Regions from separate parts of the Vibrio sp. 2132-1 genome, predicted to be linked through region 2. Evidence: riboswitches for the same ligand, from Rfam matches in the RefSeq annotation. Region 2 holds a riboswitch; the other holds the start of a gene.

Region 1 (4,435 bases), on a different contig from region 2:
CGCGTCTCTCGTTATCGACAAGTCGGCTTTAGTAATGTGACCAAAAGCTTGCTGCGTGTTTTTAGTTTGGTACTTCCCGTTGCGTTTACGTTTTACATGGTAAGCGCATTACATACGAACTATGTATTGACGAAGTTTGAGACCACTAGACCAACTAACCCTGATATTCTGAATCAAGTCAGTAACCCTGTGGTTTGGAAAGACAGGTTTGATTGGGATGTCTATAGCACGTTTTTAAACCTTGGGCTGTACCAACAAGACGCAACCTTGATTCAGCCTTATATCGATTGGTCGCTAAAAATCATCAAAGATAAGCCTCGCCCTGCATTTTATAATAATTTGATTTTGGCCTACCAAGGCTTAGATGACTCAAGTAAAGCGGAGCAAATTAGAGCTGAAGCGCAGTTTTTGTTCCCGAAGATTGATTTCAGTGACGTCAATTACCAACCACCTTCTCAAGCAATCTCTGCCTCACCAGCCCCCACTTCAGGTGCAGAGTAATAAGTACCAAAAAGCGAAGGGATGACCTTCGCTTTTCTTTATCTCATTGCTGTATGATTTTATTCAGTGAGTGACTCTTCTAACGCTTTTAAGCACAGCGCAACGTTTTCAGATCGAGCGCCGTAACCCATTAAGCCAATACGCCACGCTTTACCAGCTAATGCCCCAAGGCCTGCACCAATTTCTAGGTTATAGGTTTCTAGCAAGTGAGCACGAACTTTTGCTTCATCAATTCCTTCAGGCACGTAAATCGCATTTAATTGTGGCAACCGATGGGCTTCGTCCACAACAAATTCAAATCCTAACTTTTGTAAGCCATTTTTGAGTTTTTCATGCATCAGTTGGTGACGAGCCCAAGCGTTTTCTAATCCTTCATTTTTCAGTATCAATAAAGCTTCATGAAGCGCATACAAGCTATTAACTGGCGCCGTATGATGGTAACTACGCTTGCCTTCTCCACTCCAATACCCCAAAACTAAACTCTGATCGAGGAACCAACTCTGTACTGGTGTTGTTCTTGCTTGAATCTTTTCAATCGCGGCAGGAGAAAACGTCACTGGTGAGAGTCCAGGTACACATGACAAACATTTTTGACTACCAGAGTAAACCGCATCCAGTTGCCATTCATCCACTTTTAACGGCACACCACCAAGCGATGTCACCGCATCAACAATAGATAATGCATTATGCTGTTTCGCGAGCTTACCCAATGCTTGAGCATCACTGACTGCACCAGTTGAGGTTTCCGCATGCACAAAAGCAAGAATTTTTGTATCTGGGTGCTGTTCGAGTGCTTGCTCGACTTTATCAATGGAAACAGGCGTCCCCCATTCATCATCGACGATAACAACTTCACCACCAGCACGGACGACATTTTCGCGCATGCGTTCACCAAATACACCATTACGGCAAACGATCACTTTATCGCCTTTCTCGATCAAGTTTACAAAGCAGGTTTCCATCCCTGCACTACCTGGCGCTGAAACCGCAATAGTGAACTCATTGTCAGTTTGAAAGGCATACTTCAATAGCTGCTTGAGCTCATCCATCATACCGATAAACAGAGGATCAAGGTGACCTACCGTAGGACGGCTTAGTGCTTGTAACACTTGAGGATAAATATCAGAAGGACCAGGTCCCATTAAAATACGGTGAGGCGGAATAAAGCTTTGGATCGACATGTCAGCTCCTTGATTATCTTTTATCCTGAGCATTCTAAAAGTTCTATTCAATAACATGGCTCAGGTGTAGGGTTCTTCACCCTAATAGATTTTTCCTCTATCAGCAATTAGCCGTAAGTATGGAGGTCAAACCAGTGTCACAAAATCGTTAATAAAAAACACCATAAAGGTTGAAATATTGATTGACATTAAGGCCTCAAAACCGTTCAATGTTTGAGCTTTATGTAGAAGAGGAGCGCTACCCAGGTAGATGATTTGTGGAACCGCAATTCCAACACCAATCATTGAGGGGGAGTAGTGCCGAGGTAAGTCAAAGTTGCAGGATTTGACTTGTCGGTTGAATTGGGCTGAATCCCATCAACTGTCATCAGCGCAGTCTGATGAAGGGCTTCTGAGGGTAAATTTTTCAAATAGCATTCTAAATACCTCTCTTTTTGCTCTGTTCCTTTTCTCACTAAACATTGGATGTACAATTTTTTAGGAAGCCGTGGGAGAACGCAGTGAGCGCATTTAACGTAGCTAAATTCGGTGGAACCAGTGTTGCCAACTTTGAGGCAATGAGTCGTTGCGCCACCATTATCGAAAACAATCCAAATACTCGCCTGGTCGTGAGCAGCGCTTGCTCTGGCGTCACCAACCTATTGGTAGAACTCGCCAACGGTGTTCAGGATCAAACGCACCGTACTGAGCTGCTACAAAATTTGGCCAACATTCATGACGCCATTTTAACTCAGCTCGAAGACAGCACGAAAACTGCTGCCGAGGTGTATGGCATATTAGATACCGTAACCAGCCTGGCCGAGGCTGCATCTATCCAAGCTAGTGCGAAGTTAACCGATCATTTAGTCGCATGTGGTGAACTCATGTCGACGCACATTCTAACTCAGTTAATGTGTGAGCGAGGCATTCAAGCAGTGCGCTTTGATATCCGCGATGTGTTGCGTACTGATGACAACTTTGGTCGCGCGGAGCCAAACATTGAAGCAATTTCGACGCTTGCGCAAGATAAACTCGTACCACTTTGCCAACAATCCGTTGTTGTTACTCAAGGCTTCATAGGATCTGACGAAGCCGGTAATACAACAACATTAGGTCGAGGGGGCAGCGATTACAGCGCCGCCTTAATTGCTGAGAGCGTTAAAGCGGCAGGGCTAGAAATCTGGACTGATGTTCCGGGAATCTACACAACAGACCCGCGAATTGCACCAAAAGCCTCACCAATTCCTGAGATCAGCTTTAGTGAAGCTTCAGAAATGGCTAACTTTGGCGCTAAAATCCTTCACCCTTCTACGCTAGTACCTGCATTGCGCCACGACATTCCGGTATTTGTAGGGTCATCGAAAGAGCCAGAAAAAGGGGGAACTTGGATTCGCCACCAAGTCGAAAGCTCACCGTTATTCCGTGCGCTAGCTTTGCGTTGTAACCAAACCATGGTAACGCTACGCAGCGCCAATATGTTCCACGCATACGGTTTTTTAGCAAAGGTCTTTGAGATCCTTGCAAAGCATAAGATCTCTGTCGATTTGATCACGACATCTGAAATCAGTGTATCGTTAACACTTGATCAAACTGATACCTCTGGCGGAGCACCACAGCTGCCGCAAGCTGCACGAGAAGAGTTAGAAGAGTTATGTAAGGTAGAAGTTGAACATGACCTATGCCTCGTTGCTCTCATTGGAAACAACATGAGTGAGAGTAAAGGCTACGCGAAACAGGTTTTTGGCACGCTAGAAGATTTTAACCTACGCATGATTTGTTATGGCGCTAGCCCTCACAACTTATGCTTCTTGCTCCATGAATCGGTATCGAAACAAGCCATACAAAAACTCCACACTGAGTTGTTTGAGAAGTAAGTTCAACTCAATAAAACAAAGGGCTGCGTATTTGCAGCCCTTTGTCGTTTCATTAGTTGTTACATTTGGACGAGGTAAACATCAATTTAACCGTTAATGTTTGGCCCTAACCATTTTTCAGCCTCGATCCTATCCCACCCCTTACGATCGGCGTAACTCTCTAGCTGATCTTCTTGGATCTGTGCGATCGCAAAGTAACGTGAGTCAGGATGAGAGAAATACCAACCAGAGACTGACGCGCCCGGATACATTGCATAGCTGGAGGTTAGAGTCATACCAATGTTCTCTTCCACATTAAGTAACTCCCAAAGCGGTCCTTTTTCAGTATGTTCAGGACACGCGGGATAACCCGGCGCAGGGCGAATACCTTGGTATTTTTCACGAATGAGATCATCGTTAGATAAATCTTCATCAGCTGCATAACCCCAAATTTCTTTACGGACACGCTCATGCAAATACTCAGCAAACGCTTCGGCTAGGCGATCCGCCACCGCTTGAATCATAATTGCGTTGTAATCATCTCCCTGTGCTTTGTATTCATCAGCAAGCTCTCGTTCACCAATACCACCAGTGACAGCAAATGCCCCTATCCAATCATGTTTACCCGACTCTTTAGGTGCGATGTAGTCGGATAAACAATAGTTGAATCCTTTTGGTTTCTCGGTCTGTTGTCGCAAGTTACGTAATACTTTCACAACGTCGGTACGAGTTTCATCAGCATAAACTTCAATGTCGTCCCCCACGCTCGCAGCAGGGAATAAGCCACACATTCCACGCGCTTTTAACAGGCCTTCTCGCTCAACTCGATCAAGTAACTCGTTGGCATCTTCGAATAAACGTTTTGCTTCTTCACCAACTTCTTCATGTTGGAAAATTGTTGGATACTTACCCACAAGTGAC
Region 2 (4,435 bases):
GCGTTATAGCGAGAACCTTGAGCAACTACCAGATCTCAGCTTTATGGAAGGTGAATAAGCCACCTAAAAGAAAAAAGTAGTCAGCAAACGTTTGCTATAATCGCTTTTATTGCTGCTTTATTATTAGCGGTATAGAATCCGCTCTCCTTTTCATCCCCTTACTCAGACTGACAATATGAAATTTCCTGGACAACGCAAATCGAAGCACTATTTTCCTGTTCATGCTCGTGACCCGCTGGTGAGCCAAGCACAAGAAAGCAAGAAGATGACGCGCACTCACATCATTGGTATTGACCAAACCTTGGTTGATATTGAAGCAAAAGTTACAACGGATGTGATTGAAAAGTACGGTCTGAGTAAAGGTCACTCTCTGGTTATCGATGACGAAAGAGCAGAAGAGTTATACCAGCAACTGAAAGAAGAGAACTTGATTACCAATGAGTATGCGGGCGGTACAATTGGTAACACGCTACATAACTACTCCGTGCTAGCGGATGACCGCTCCACACTACTTGGAGTGATGAGCCAGGATATTAAGATTGGCAGCTACGGTTACCGTTATCTTTGTAATACATCAAGCCGCATGGACTTGAACTACCTACAAGGTGTAGATGGTGCAATTGGCCGTTGTTTTGCTCTTATCACAGAAGACGGTGAACGTACTTTTGCTATCAGCGAAGGGCAAATGAACCAACTCCATCCTGATAGCATTCCAGAGAAAATCTTTAAAAATGCATCAGCACTTGTACTGACGTCATATCTAGTACGTTGCAAAGACGGCGACCCAATGCCGGAAGCAACAATGAAAGCAATTGAGTACGCGAAAAAGAATGATGTGCCTGTTGTTCTGACTTTAGGCACAAAGTTTGTTATTCAAGATGACCCTAAATATTGGCAAGAATTCATTCGAGATAACGTTTCAGTCGTTGCGATGAATGAAGATGAAGCAGAAGCACTGACGGGGGAATCTGATCCACTTGCTGCGTCTGATAAAACATTGGAGTGGGCTGATCTAGTATTGTGCACGGCGGGTCCTGTAGGTCTATTTATGGCTGGGTATACGGAGGATAGCGCGAAGCGCGAAACTTCTTTGCCATTACTTCCAGGGTCAATTGCTGAATTTAATCGTTATGAATTCAGTCGTCCGGCGAAAAAAGACTCATGCGAGACGCCAATAAAAGTGTACTCGCATATCTCGCCATATATGGGTGGCCCAGAAAAAATTAAGAATACAAATGGCGCAGGTGATGCTGCGTTATCTGCTGTTCTTCATGATATGGCAGCAAATAAATACCATAAAGAAAATGTGCCTAATTCAAGCAAGCACAGTAACGAGTATTTAACTTACTCTTCTTTTTCTCAAGTCTGCAAATACGCAAACCGTGCTAGCTACGAAGTTCTCGTGCAACATTCACCACGATTGTCGCGCGGACTTCCTGAGCGAGAAGATAGCCTAGAAGAAGCATACTGGGAACGTTAATACGAAGCGGTTTAATTAACTATTCTGTAACTAAAGTAAAAGGCACATTAAGAAATGTGCCTTTTTTATTTGTAATGGTTTAAATAAAAAAGGCTCCCTATGGGAGCCTTTTAAAAATAGCACGGATCTAGATTAGGAACTCATCCAGAGATTTACCTGCATCAAGTTGCTCTTGAATCGCCGAAGGTGTACGACCTTGGCCAGTCCAAGTTTTCTCATTACCGTTTGAATCTGTGTATTTGTATTTAGCAGGGCGAGGTGCGCGCTTCGCTTTGCCTTTCGTCTTAGTTTCGCCAGATAGCGCAGTAATAAGTGCTTCTACGTCAATACCGTCTTGAGCGATTTTCTCAGCAATCTCTGCAAGCTTAGCTTCTTGCTCTGCTTGTGCTGCGCGTTCTGCTTCTTCTGCTTCACGACGCTCATCTACGACAGTAGTGAGTTTATCTAGAGCTTCTTCCAATTGTTCTAGAGTCAGCTCACGAGAAAATGCACGAAGGCTACGGATATTTAGAAGGGTTTTAGTCAGCTCTGACATAACGATTCCTATTAAAAGGTTAATGTGTTGGGCACTTTTTATCGTTACGATTAAATAATGCCAATCTATAAATAAACAAAGAGTCCTTATATTTAACTTTATCTTTTCCTTATGTGCAAATGCTAAATCAAGATTTTGTTTAAATTTGACTATTTTTTAAAGCAATTAATATTATTACACTCGAAATAAATCATTATTAGATGAGAACTAAAATCAACAATCATTATTGTATAGAGAGAGTGATAGCTTGGTTTTTTATAAAAAAATTTGAGTTATTACTTAAAAATATGAAGCATCCATCTTTAATGCTGTGTCATATATCCTTAATTTATTGATATAAGATAAACCATGATATTTCTAAGGTAGTAATAATGTTTCATAAATAACATGATTGATGTGATTTCAGTTGCACAAAACTTATGGAAGTAGGCAAGGTTTATAAATTATCTCAGTCATTATTTATTTGTTTAATTTAGTTTGATGTGTTGCATTGACTCTCATCATAAGTACAATGGCTGCCACCTGATGCAATATTGCAGACAATTTGTTGTTAATTTGTACAGTTAGTGGTTAATTGTTTGTTGTTGCCGTAGAGGCGCGGTCTCGAAGAGTAGCTATTATTGGGGTGATGCCAATGAATAATAGTGGAAGGCGAAGATTGCCGAAGTAAGTAACTCATCAAAGTTACTTGCTGGGGTTGTATCTGAAAGGAACAACACTGCCATAGTATATATTCACATTAAACTATGGAGCGCTACTGTAGGGTTGGGTGGAGTGTTCGCTTCCCTGTCGCTAAGTTCAACATGAGCACGTATCGTATGCTACGTGACTTGTCTGCAGTAGATCTCTAGCCAAACTTTGGTTTTTGAAGATCATGAATTTAATAGATTTTTCTAGTTCTCCTGTTTCATTATTGCCACCTATTGTCGCTTTGACTTTGGCGATTTTGACTCGACGTGTATTAGTTTCCTTGGGTGTAGGTATCGTGCTAGGTGCGGTGCTACTTAATAGCTGGTCTATCAGCGACACCGCAGGTTACGTCAGTTCTCAAGTTTCTTCTGTCTTTATTGAAGATGGCGGAATTAACACTTGGAACATGAGCATTGTTGGCTTCCTAATCTTATTAGGTATGACAACAGCTTTATTAACGCTATCTGGCGGTACTCGTGCTTTTGCTGAATGGGCACAATCTCGAGTGAAGAGTAAACGCGGCTCCAAACTTCTTGCCGCCTTTTTAGGCGTATTCATTTTTGTCGATGATTACTTTAATAGCCTTGCTGTTGGTGCGATCTCTCGCCCAGTAACCGATCGCTTTTATGTGTCTCGCGCTAAGCTTGCGTACATTCTAGACTCAACCGCTGCTCCAATGTGTGTAATTATGCCTGCTTCTAGCTGGGGTGCTTACATTATTACTATTATTGGCGGGATCTTAGTCTCACATGGGGTCACAGAGTATTCTGCTCTTGGCGCATATGTTCGTCTTATTCCAATGAACTTCTACGCCGTTTTTGCGCTGCTAATGGTGTTCGCTGTTGCGTGGTTTGGTCTTGATATTGGTAAAATGCGTGAGCATGAGATCTCTGCATCGCAAGGTCGTGGCTTTGATAAAGACAAAGAAAATGACTCGCAAGAAGCGCATGACCTAAACGAAGAGCTAGATATCCGTGAAAGTGAAAAGGGTAAAGTGTCAGATTTGATACTTCCTATCGTGACGCTGATTATCGCGACTATCGCTTCAATGCTTTACACGGGTGGCCAAGCATTGGCTGCTGATGGTAAGGAGTTTGCGCTTCTTGGTGCTTTTGAAAATACAGATGTAGGTACATCACTAATCTACGGTAGCTTGCTTGGCTTAGCAGTTGCACTGTTTACTGTTGTGAAGCAAGGTCTACCAATGGCTGAGATCGCACGTACACTTTGGATTGGTGCTAAGTCTATGTTTGGTGCGATTCTAATCTTAGTATTTGCCTGGACCATTGGTTCTGTTATCGGTGATATGAAGACTGGTACTTACCTTTCGACAATGGCGCAGGGCAATATCAACCCTCATTGGCTCCCAGTTATCCTATTCTTGTTGTCTGGCCTGATGGCGTTCTCAACAGGTACTTCATGGGGTACGTTCGGCATCATGCTACCAATCGCGGGTGATATGGCTGGCGCAACAGATGTAGCGCTAATGCTACCGATGCTAAGTGCGGTTCTTGCTGGTGCTGTATTCGGTGACCACTGTTCGCCAATCTCAGATACGACGATCTTGTCATCGACGGGTGCACGTTGTAACCATATCGATCACGTATCAACACAGTTACCTTATGCATTATCAGTCGCGCTTGTTTCATGCGTGGGCTTTATTGCTCTTGGTATGACAGCTTCAATTGCGTTCTCTTTCATCGCAGCGTCGATTACATTCGTTATCGTTT

The links. A riboswitch is a leader RNA that binds a small molecule or an ion and turns the genes downstream of it on or off. The one in region 2 is predicted to bind lysine.
Region 1: another riboswitch for lysine. It lies ahead of lysC (lysine-sensitive aspartokinase 3); the one in region 2 lies ahead of tet(35) (tetracycline efflux Na+/H+ antiporter family transporter Tet(35)).

What each region holds. Positions count from the first base shown of each region.
Region 1 is NZ_JAWPON010000020.1:5,219-9,653, reverse strand. Features, by position in the region: gene R8N47_RS19545 (PglL family O-oligosaccharyltransferase) at 1-501, shown strand, start outside; gene R8N47_RS19540 (pyridoxal-phosphate-dependent aminotransferase family protein) at 561-1,682, opposite strand; lysine riboswitch at 1,903-2,081, shown strand; gene lysC (lysine-sensitive aspartokinase 3) at 2,183-3,535, shown strand; gene metH (methionine synthase) at 3,622-4,435, opposite strand, start outside.
Region 2 is NZ_JAWPON010000004.1:301,285-305,719, reverse strand. Features, by position in the region: gene R8N47_RS06370 (hypothetical protein) at 1-58, shown strand, start outside; gene R8N47_RS06365 (inosine/guanosine kinase) at 176-1,480, shown strand; gene R8N47_RS06360 (H-NS family nucleoid-associated regulatory protein) at 1,608-2,015, opposite strand; lysine riboswitch at 2,598-2,780, shown strand; gene tet(35) (tetracycline efflux Na+/H+ antiporter family transporter Tet(35)) at 2,890-4,435, shown strand, end outside.